2 regions of the Plantibacter sp. lyk4-40-MEA-4 genome follow, and region 2 is predicted to be linked to the other one. Evidence: riboswitches for the same ligand, from Rfam matches in the RefSeq annotation. Region 2 holds a riboswitch; the other holds the start of a gene.
What was found. A riboswitch is a leader RNA that binds a small molecule or an ion and turns the genes downstream of it on or off. The one in region 2 is predicted to bind thiamine pyrophosphate.
Positions count from the first base shown of each region.

Region 1: linked by a shared signal. The riboswitch ahead of QRN44_RS11630 (ECF transporter S component) and the one ahead of thiM (hydroxyethylthiazole kinase) in region 2 are both predicted to bind thiamine pyrophosphate.

Region 1 is NZ_JARVSA010000005.1:357,899-361,298, forward strand. Features, by position in the region: gene QRN44_RS11625 (ABC transporter ATP-binding protein) at 1-1,373, opposite strand, end outside; gene QRN44_RS11630 (ECF transporter S component) at 1,460-2,050, opposite strand; TPP riboswitch at 2,126-2,234, opposite strand; gene QRN44_RS11635 (hypothetical protein) at 2,285-2,614, opposite strand; gene dinB (DNA polymerase IV) at 2,624-3,400, opposite strand, start outside.
Region 2 is NZ_JARVSA010000001.1:50,721-54,120, forward strand. Features, by position in the region: gene QRN44_RS00280 (bifunctional hydroxymethylpyrimidine kinase/phosphomethylpyrimidine kinase) at 1-33, opposite strand, end outside; gene thiE (thiamine phosphate synthase) at 30-740, opposite strand; gene thiM (hydroxyethylthiazole kinase) at 737-1,588, opposite strand; TPP riboswitch at 1,580-1,680, opposite strand; gene QRN44_RS00295 (DUF1622 domain-containing protein) at 1,741-2,262, shown strand; gene QRN44_RS00300 (HAD family hydrolase) at 2,273-2,956, opposite strand; gene QRN44_RS00305 (CDP-alcohol phosphatidyltransferase family protein) at 3,037-3,400, opposite strand, start outside.

The sequences.
Region 1 (3,400 bases), on a different contig from region 2:
GGCGGTTCGAGGAGGATGCGATGGTCGCCCAGATGCTCGACGACCCCCGCGTCATGCGTGACGGAGACGATCGTCGCGCCGCGCTCGAGCTCATGCTGCAGCAGGCGGACGAGTGACAACCACGTGCGTCGATCCTGCCCGAACGTCGGTTCGTCGAGGACCATGACCGCCGGCCGGGCGGCGAGGACGGTGGCCACCGACAACCGGCGCTTCTGACCGCCCGAGAGACTGAACGGGTTCGCCTCGGCGAGACGACCGAGACCGAGCGCATCGAGGATCTCGGAGACCCGCTCGTCGATGGCGGTCCGGGACCAGCGGAGGGCCTGCAGGCCGACACCGAGCTCGTTCCGCACGGTCGATGAGACGAACTGGTGCTCGGGATCCTGGAAGACCGTCCCGATGCGCGTGAGCAACTCGGTCGACTTCCAGCGGATCGGCCGGGATCCCAGCCTGCCGGCGAGCTGCGGAGCGGCGGTCACCGTCCCCGTGATCTCCGGCAGCAGTCCCGCCAGCGTGAGCGCGAGCGTGGACTTCCCCGCGCCGTTGGGGCCGACGATGACGGTCCCCGCGCCTTCGGGCACCGCGAGCCCCAGGTGCTCCTGCACCGGCTGCTTCCGCGTTCGACCGATCGCCAGGTCGTCGGTCGTGATGACCGCCGCCGATGGGCCGGACACCGGACGAGGGGCCAACCCCAGCGGGATGCCCGGCACCCAGACGCCCGCATCGGCCAGGCGCTGCCCGACGTCGTCGAGGACGAGGTCGGGTGGCCCGTCGGCGAGGACACCGCCGTCGGCGTCGAGCACGACGACCCTGGTCATCAGCTCGCGCCAGACGTCGACGCGGTGTTCGATGACGACCAGGGTGGACGAACCGTCATCGACCAGCCGAGCGACGGCGTCCCGCACCTCGGCCACCCCGGCCGGGTCGAGGTTCGCGGTCGGTTCGTCGAGCAGGAGGAGCGAGGGGTGCATGGCGAGTACGCCGGCGAGGGCCAGCCGCTGTTTCTGACCGCCAGACAGCGCCGAGGTCGAGTGGTCCAGCGGCAGGTCCAGTCCGACGGCCTCCAGCGAGGCGTCGACGCGGCGCCAGATCTCCTCGCGCTCGACGCCGAGGTTCTCGCAGCCGAAGGCGACGTCGTCACCGACCTTGGACAGGATCACCTGCGAGTCGGGATCCTGCAGCACGAGCCCAATGCGACCCCGCGCTCGTTCAGGCGGAACGCCATCGACGAGGAGCGAGCCGTGGGACTCCCCCTCGTCCGCTCCGCCGAGCACGCCGGCCAGTGCGTGGATCAGCGTCGACTTGCCGGCACCGGACGCCCCCAGCAGGAGGACCCGCTCGCCCGGTTCGATCACGAGGTCGAGGTCGCTCACCGCCCAGGCCTTCCGACCGGCATGCCGCCACCCCCAGTCTTGCGCGACGACGCGCGCCGGACCGGTCGCAGCCGCTCCCGGCACGATCAGACCTCGCGCCGAGCGTCCCGCCCCGACGCGAACCGACTGAGCGCTCCGGTCGACGCGAGTGCCCTGACGAGTGCCCAGCCGACGACACCGGCGAGGATCGCGCCCGAGACGAGCAGTGAACCGAGGTAGATCGCGTTGAACTCGACACCCTTCTCGAGGTTGCCCGACATGACGAGTTCGAGGAGCCACGCGCCGGCCCCGGCACCGGCCCCGGCGAGGATCGCCGGAACGAGGCCGAAGCGCTTGTACGCGAACGCCGCGAACACCAGCTCGGCACCGAGGCCCTGAGCGAGCCCGGAGTACACCGTCGTGATGCCCCATGCGTTGCCGATGAGGGCGGAGACGATCGCCCCGATGGTCTCGACGAGGAGGGCAGCGCCGGGCTTCCGGATGATGAGTCCGCCGAGCACCCCGCCGAGGAGCCATATCCCGACGGCGATCCCGCCGAAACCGGGCGTGACGGCGCTGGCACCCGCGTACCAGAGTGATCCGAGCGTGTTCCACGCCCAGAAGATGAGGCCGGTCGCGACGCCGAGTACGGCGACCACGACGATGTCGACGACCCTCCAGCGCAAGGTCCGCGACACAGCGCGTTCAGAGGGTGAGATCTTGGTCGATGCTGACACGATACGTGCCCTTCCTGTAGACGGAAAAGAGCACGGGATAGCGAGAAATGGTCTCCCTGCGCTGGCATGATCCAGATCAGGTTCGACGGTCGAAGGCGAATACCTTCCTCTCAGCCCGGTTCACCGGACTCCCGTGGTGGCACGAGTCTAACCCCTGCCGTGCGCGGTCGCACGACAGGGGTTGGACGGAGGGGGCTACTTCTTGAGGGCCTTGATGAGGCCGGCGAGCGCCTTGCCGCTCACCCAGATGAACGGGATCGCGACGGCGATCAGCGAGATGAGGTTCGGGTCGAAACGGAGACCCTCGTCGGTCTTGATGTAGGCACCGACCGGGATGGAGACGCCACCGCCGCCACCGCCGCTCGGGGCGTCGTCGCCGTCGCCCTCGGAGCCGCCGCCGAAGCCGTAGTACGTCAGCGCGACGGGCACGAGCTTCGTCCCGTCGATGTCCTGCTGCTCCCCATAGGCCGCGGTCACGCCGAGCCCCTTCGCCTGTTCTGCCAGCTTCTCCACGAGATTCGTCATACGGCGAGGCTATCGCTCGGCATCTCCCGGTCCAAGGGGTTGATCCGTGCTCCCAGCACCCTGCGAGTCTCCGCGACTGCCGAGTCCGCGACGCCTCGGCTTGCCGAGGAGGGAGGCGGGGGCGATCGCGAGATCGCCGAACCGGCTTGCGACCCGGTCGATCGTCTGCTCGGCTTCACGCCACTCCTCGTCCGGGTCCCAGAGCCCGGCACCGGCCTCATCGGCCGGGACGAGCTGGTCGACCTTCACCCCCACGAGGCGCACGAGGCGTCCGCCGCGATCGAGGTCGCCGAACAGCGAGGCCGCTTCGTCGTACACCCGCCGGCCCACGTTCGTGGCCTCGCCGATGGTGCGCGACCGGGTGACGACGCTGAAGTCCGCATAGCGCACGCGGATGCTGATCGTCCGGCCGGCGTAGCCGCCCTTCCGGAGTCGGATCGCGACGAGGCCGGCGAGGTTCAGCAGTTCGCGCCTGAGGATGGTCGGGTCGGAGACGTCGGTCGGGAAGGTCACCTCGTGGCTGACGCTCTTCTCGCGACGTGCCAGCTCGATGCCGCGCGGATCGATCCCGTTCGCGAGCTCGAGGAGTCGGCGACCGGAGGCTTCACCGACCGCGCGCTGGAGCATCGACAGCGGGGTGGAGGCGAGCTGACCGATGGTCCGGATGCCCCGGTTCGTCAGCTGCTCCTCCGTCCGACCACCGACGCCCCACAGTGCACCGACCGGCAACGGGTGGAGGAACGCCAGGGTCTCGTCGGCCGGCACGACCAGCAGACCGTCGGGCTT
Region 2 (3,400 bases):
CACCGGCGTCGTGGACGGTTCAACGGCGCTCATGCCGAGACCTCGGTCCAGGCGCTGCGGAACGCCCGGGCGGCGGCCGCCGGATCGTCGGCGGCGCAGATGGCGGAGACGACGGCGAGACCAGCGGCGCCCGAGGCGTGGAGCTCGACCGTGTCGTCCAGTGACACCCCACCGATGGCGACGCACGGGAGCGGGGTCGCGGTGGCGATCGCGGCGAACCCCTCCACGCCGAGCGGCGCCGGGTGGTCCGGCTTCGTCGTCGTCGGGCGGATGACGCCGACGCCCAGGTAGTCGACCGTCCCGGGTGACAGCGCTGCGACCGCGTCGAGGTGCGCCGGGGTGTTCGCCGTCAGTCCCACGACGGCGGCCTGCCCCACGATACGACGCACGGCGTCGACCGGGAGATCGCTCTGACCCACGTGGACGCCGTGGACGACGGCACCGGCGGAACGGGCCGCGAGGAAGACGTCCACCCGGTCGTCGACGAGGAGCAGCGCCCGACCGGCGACGACCTCCGCCGCACGCACGGTCAGGTCGAACAGCGCTCGCGCCGACGCGGTCTTCTCCCGCAGCTGGACCGCGGTCACCCCGCCGTCGACGGCTCGGCGCACGACGTCGAGGACACCGCGATCCCCGCTGGCCGAGGCGTCCGTGACGAGGTAGGTGGCGATGCCGCGGCGCACGAGCTCGGCGTGCGAACGGGCCGCGAGGACCCGGTCCGCGGTGGTCGAGGCGCTCACGCGATCACCGCCAGGCTGCGGACGGTGTCGGCCTCGAGGAGGTGGAGGTGGTCGAGGAACGCGGGAGCGAAGGAGCCTGGGCCGCGGCTCTCCGCAGCCGCAAGCTGCGCGGCGACCGTGTATGCGGTGGTCGCCGCGACCGTCGTCAGCAACCGGTCGTCGTCGAGTGAGGCGAAGGCGGCGAGTACGGCACCGAGGGCACAGCCACCGCCCGTCACGAGGGTGAGCCAGGCGTGCCCGTTCGAGCAGCGGACGATGCGCTCACCGTCGGTGATGACGTCCGTCGGGCCGGAGATCGCGACGACGGCGCCCGAGGTGCGGGCGATCGCGGTGGCCGCCTCGATCGCGCTGTCGACCGAATCGGTGCTGTCGACCCCGCGACCGCCGGCGCCCAGTCCGGCGAGGGCGATGATCTCGCTGGCGTTGCCGCGGACGATCGTCGGCCGGAGGTCGAGGAGGTCGGCGGCGAGCGCCGTGCGCACCGGTAGGATGCCGACGGCCACGGGGTCGAGCACCCACGGTGTGCCGGCGTCGTTCGCGGCGGAGGCGGCCTCGACCATCGCCTCGCGCTGCTCCGCCTGCGGCGTCCCGAGATTGAGGAGCACCCCGGAGGCGATACGGGCGAACGGCCCGGCCTCGGTGGGGATGTCGGTCATCGCCGGGGCGGCGCCGATGGCGAGCAGCACGTTCGCGGTGAAGTTCGTCACCACGGCGTTCGTGATCGATTGGACGAGCGGCGTGCGCTCGCGCAGGCGCTCGAGGAGGTCCCCGGACGCGCTCGCGAACTCGCCGACGGACGAGTCGTCGGTGGACGGGTGGGCGGACTGCTGCGGTGTGCGAACGCTCATTCGCGACATCCCTTCGCTCGGACTAACGAGATCAGGTTCGACGGGTGTGTTCTCAGCCGATCGTCGTGGGATCGGCACCCCGTGTCACTCGCGACCACCCTAGCGGGTCGGCCCGGCTTCCCGTCCAGCGGGCGGGCGAGGATGATGGAGGGATGGACTTCTTCGAGCTGGTCACCATCGTCTTCGAGGTCGCCGGTGTCGGGGCGATGGTCGTGGGCTTCGTGATCGCCGTCACTCTCTCGGCCCGCCTGTGGTGGAGCACGCGCGACGGCGCTCGGGCCTTCCGGATGCTGCGGGAGACGATCGGCTCGGTCATCCTGCTCGGGCTGGAGATCCTCGTGGCCGCAGACCTCGTGAAGACGGTCACGTCGACGCCGTCGCTGACCGACGCGCTCGTCCTCGCGATCATCGTCGTCATCCGCACCCTGCTGAGCTTCTCCCTGCAGATCGAGATCGAAGGCACCCTCCCCTGGAGGCGCCTGGCGACGACCGGCCCGCAGTTGTTCGACCGCGCGGTCAAGCGCGGTGGCGAACGCACCCGACGTCGCGCCGAGGAGCAGGACGCCTCGGCCAAGGATCTCGAACCGTCCGATGCGACGCCGGCACCGACGGTCGCGGCGCAGCCGATCCCCGACGACGAGGACGGCTTCCCGGAGCTCCGCAGTCGCAGCTAGCGCGGCACGGCTAGCGTGCCGCGGAGGCCGCCCAGGTGTCGCGGATGAGGTCGGGCAGCAGGCGCATGTCGTCGAAGACGTGGGTGCCGTCGCCGATGAGCCGCTCGGCGGGCGTCATGCCGCCGGCGTAGGCGTAGACCGTCATGCCGGCCGCACGGGCAGCCAGGACGCCGACGACGCTGTCTTCGACGACCGCGCACCGCTCGGGGGCCGTGTCGAAGTCGGCGGCGGCGTGCAGGAACAGGTCGGGTGCGGGCTTGCCGACGGCGACGTCGGTCGCGCTGAAGATGCGCCCGTCGAAGCGATCGTGGATGCCCACCTGCCCGAGGTTGCGGACGACGTCGTGCAGCATCCCGTTCGAGGCGACGCACAGCGGCACCCCGGTCGCAGCGATACCGTCGAGGGCGTCGACGACCCCGTCGACCGCCTCGAGCTCACGTTCGCAGATGCCGCGGAACATGTCGCTCCAGCGCTGGATCCAGTCGGCCTCGAGCGGCTTCCCGAGGCGCTGCTCGACCAGCGTCGCGTACGTCTCGAGTGAGGCGCCGACGAAGAGCTCCCGCACCTCCGCCTCGGTGTAGTCGCCGCCGACCTCGTTGAGGAGCTGCAGGTTCACCCGGACGGAGATGCGTTCCGTGTCGACGAGCGTGCCGTCGCAGTCGAAGATGACGAGGTCCGGATAGTCGACTGGCATGCTCCGAGCCTAAACGACGCCGCCTGCGCTGTGGCCGTGTGCCATCCGGTGGGGGCCTCCGACGATGGTCGGCGCGGCGCTCAGCGGGCCGCGCGGACGCCCTGTCGCTGCCAGGTGACGACCATGCGTCGCGCATACTGGGTCGCTGCGACGAAGTGGCCGAGGAGTCCGAGCAGGATCGCCACGAACCCGACCCCGCCGAAGACCCGGTACAGCGCCGACGCCGGATCCCCGCCGCCGAGCGCGAGGCCCGTGAGCAGCGCGAAGAAGCCGACGAAGAGGAACACCGTCCGGATCTTGCCGGCGATGCTCACCGGCACCTCCGGCGTCCCGCGGAACGCGACGACGGCGACGAACGCGAGCAGGAGGTCGGGGACGATCATGACCACGAACACCTGCCATGGGATGATCTGCCCGATGGCGAACGATGCGGCGACCACGACC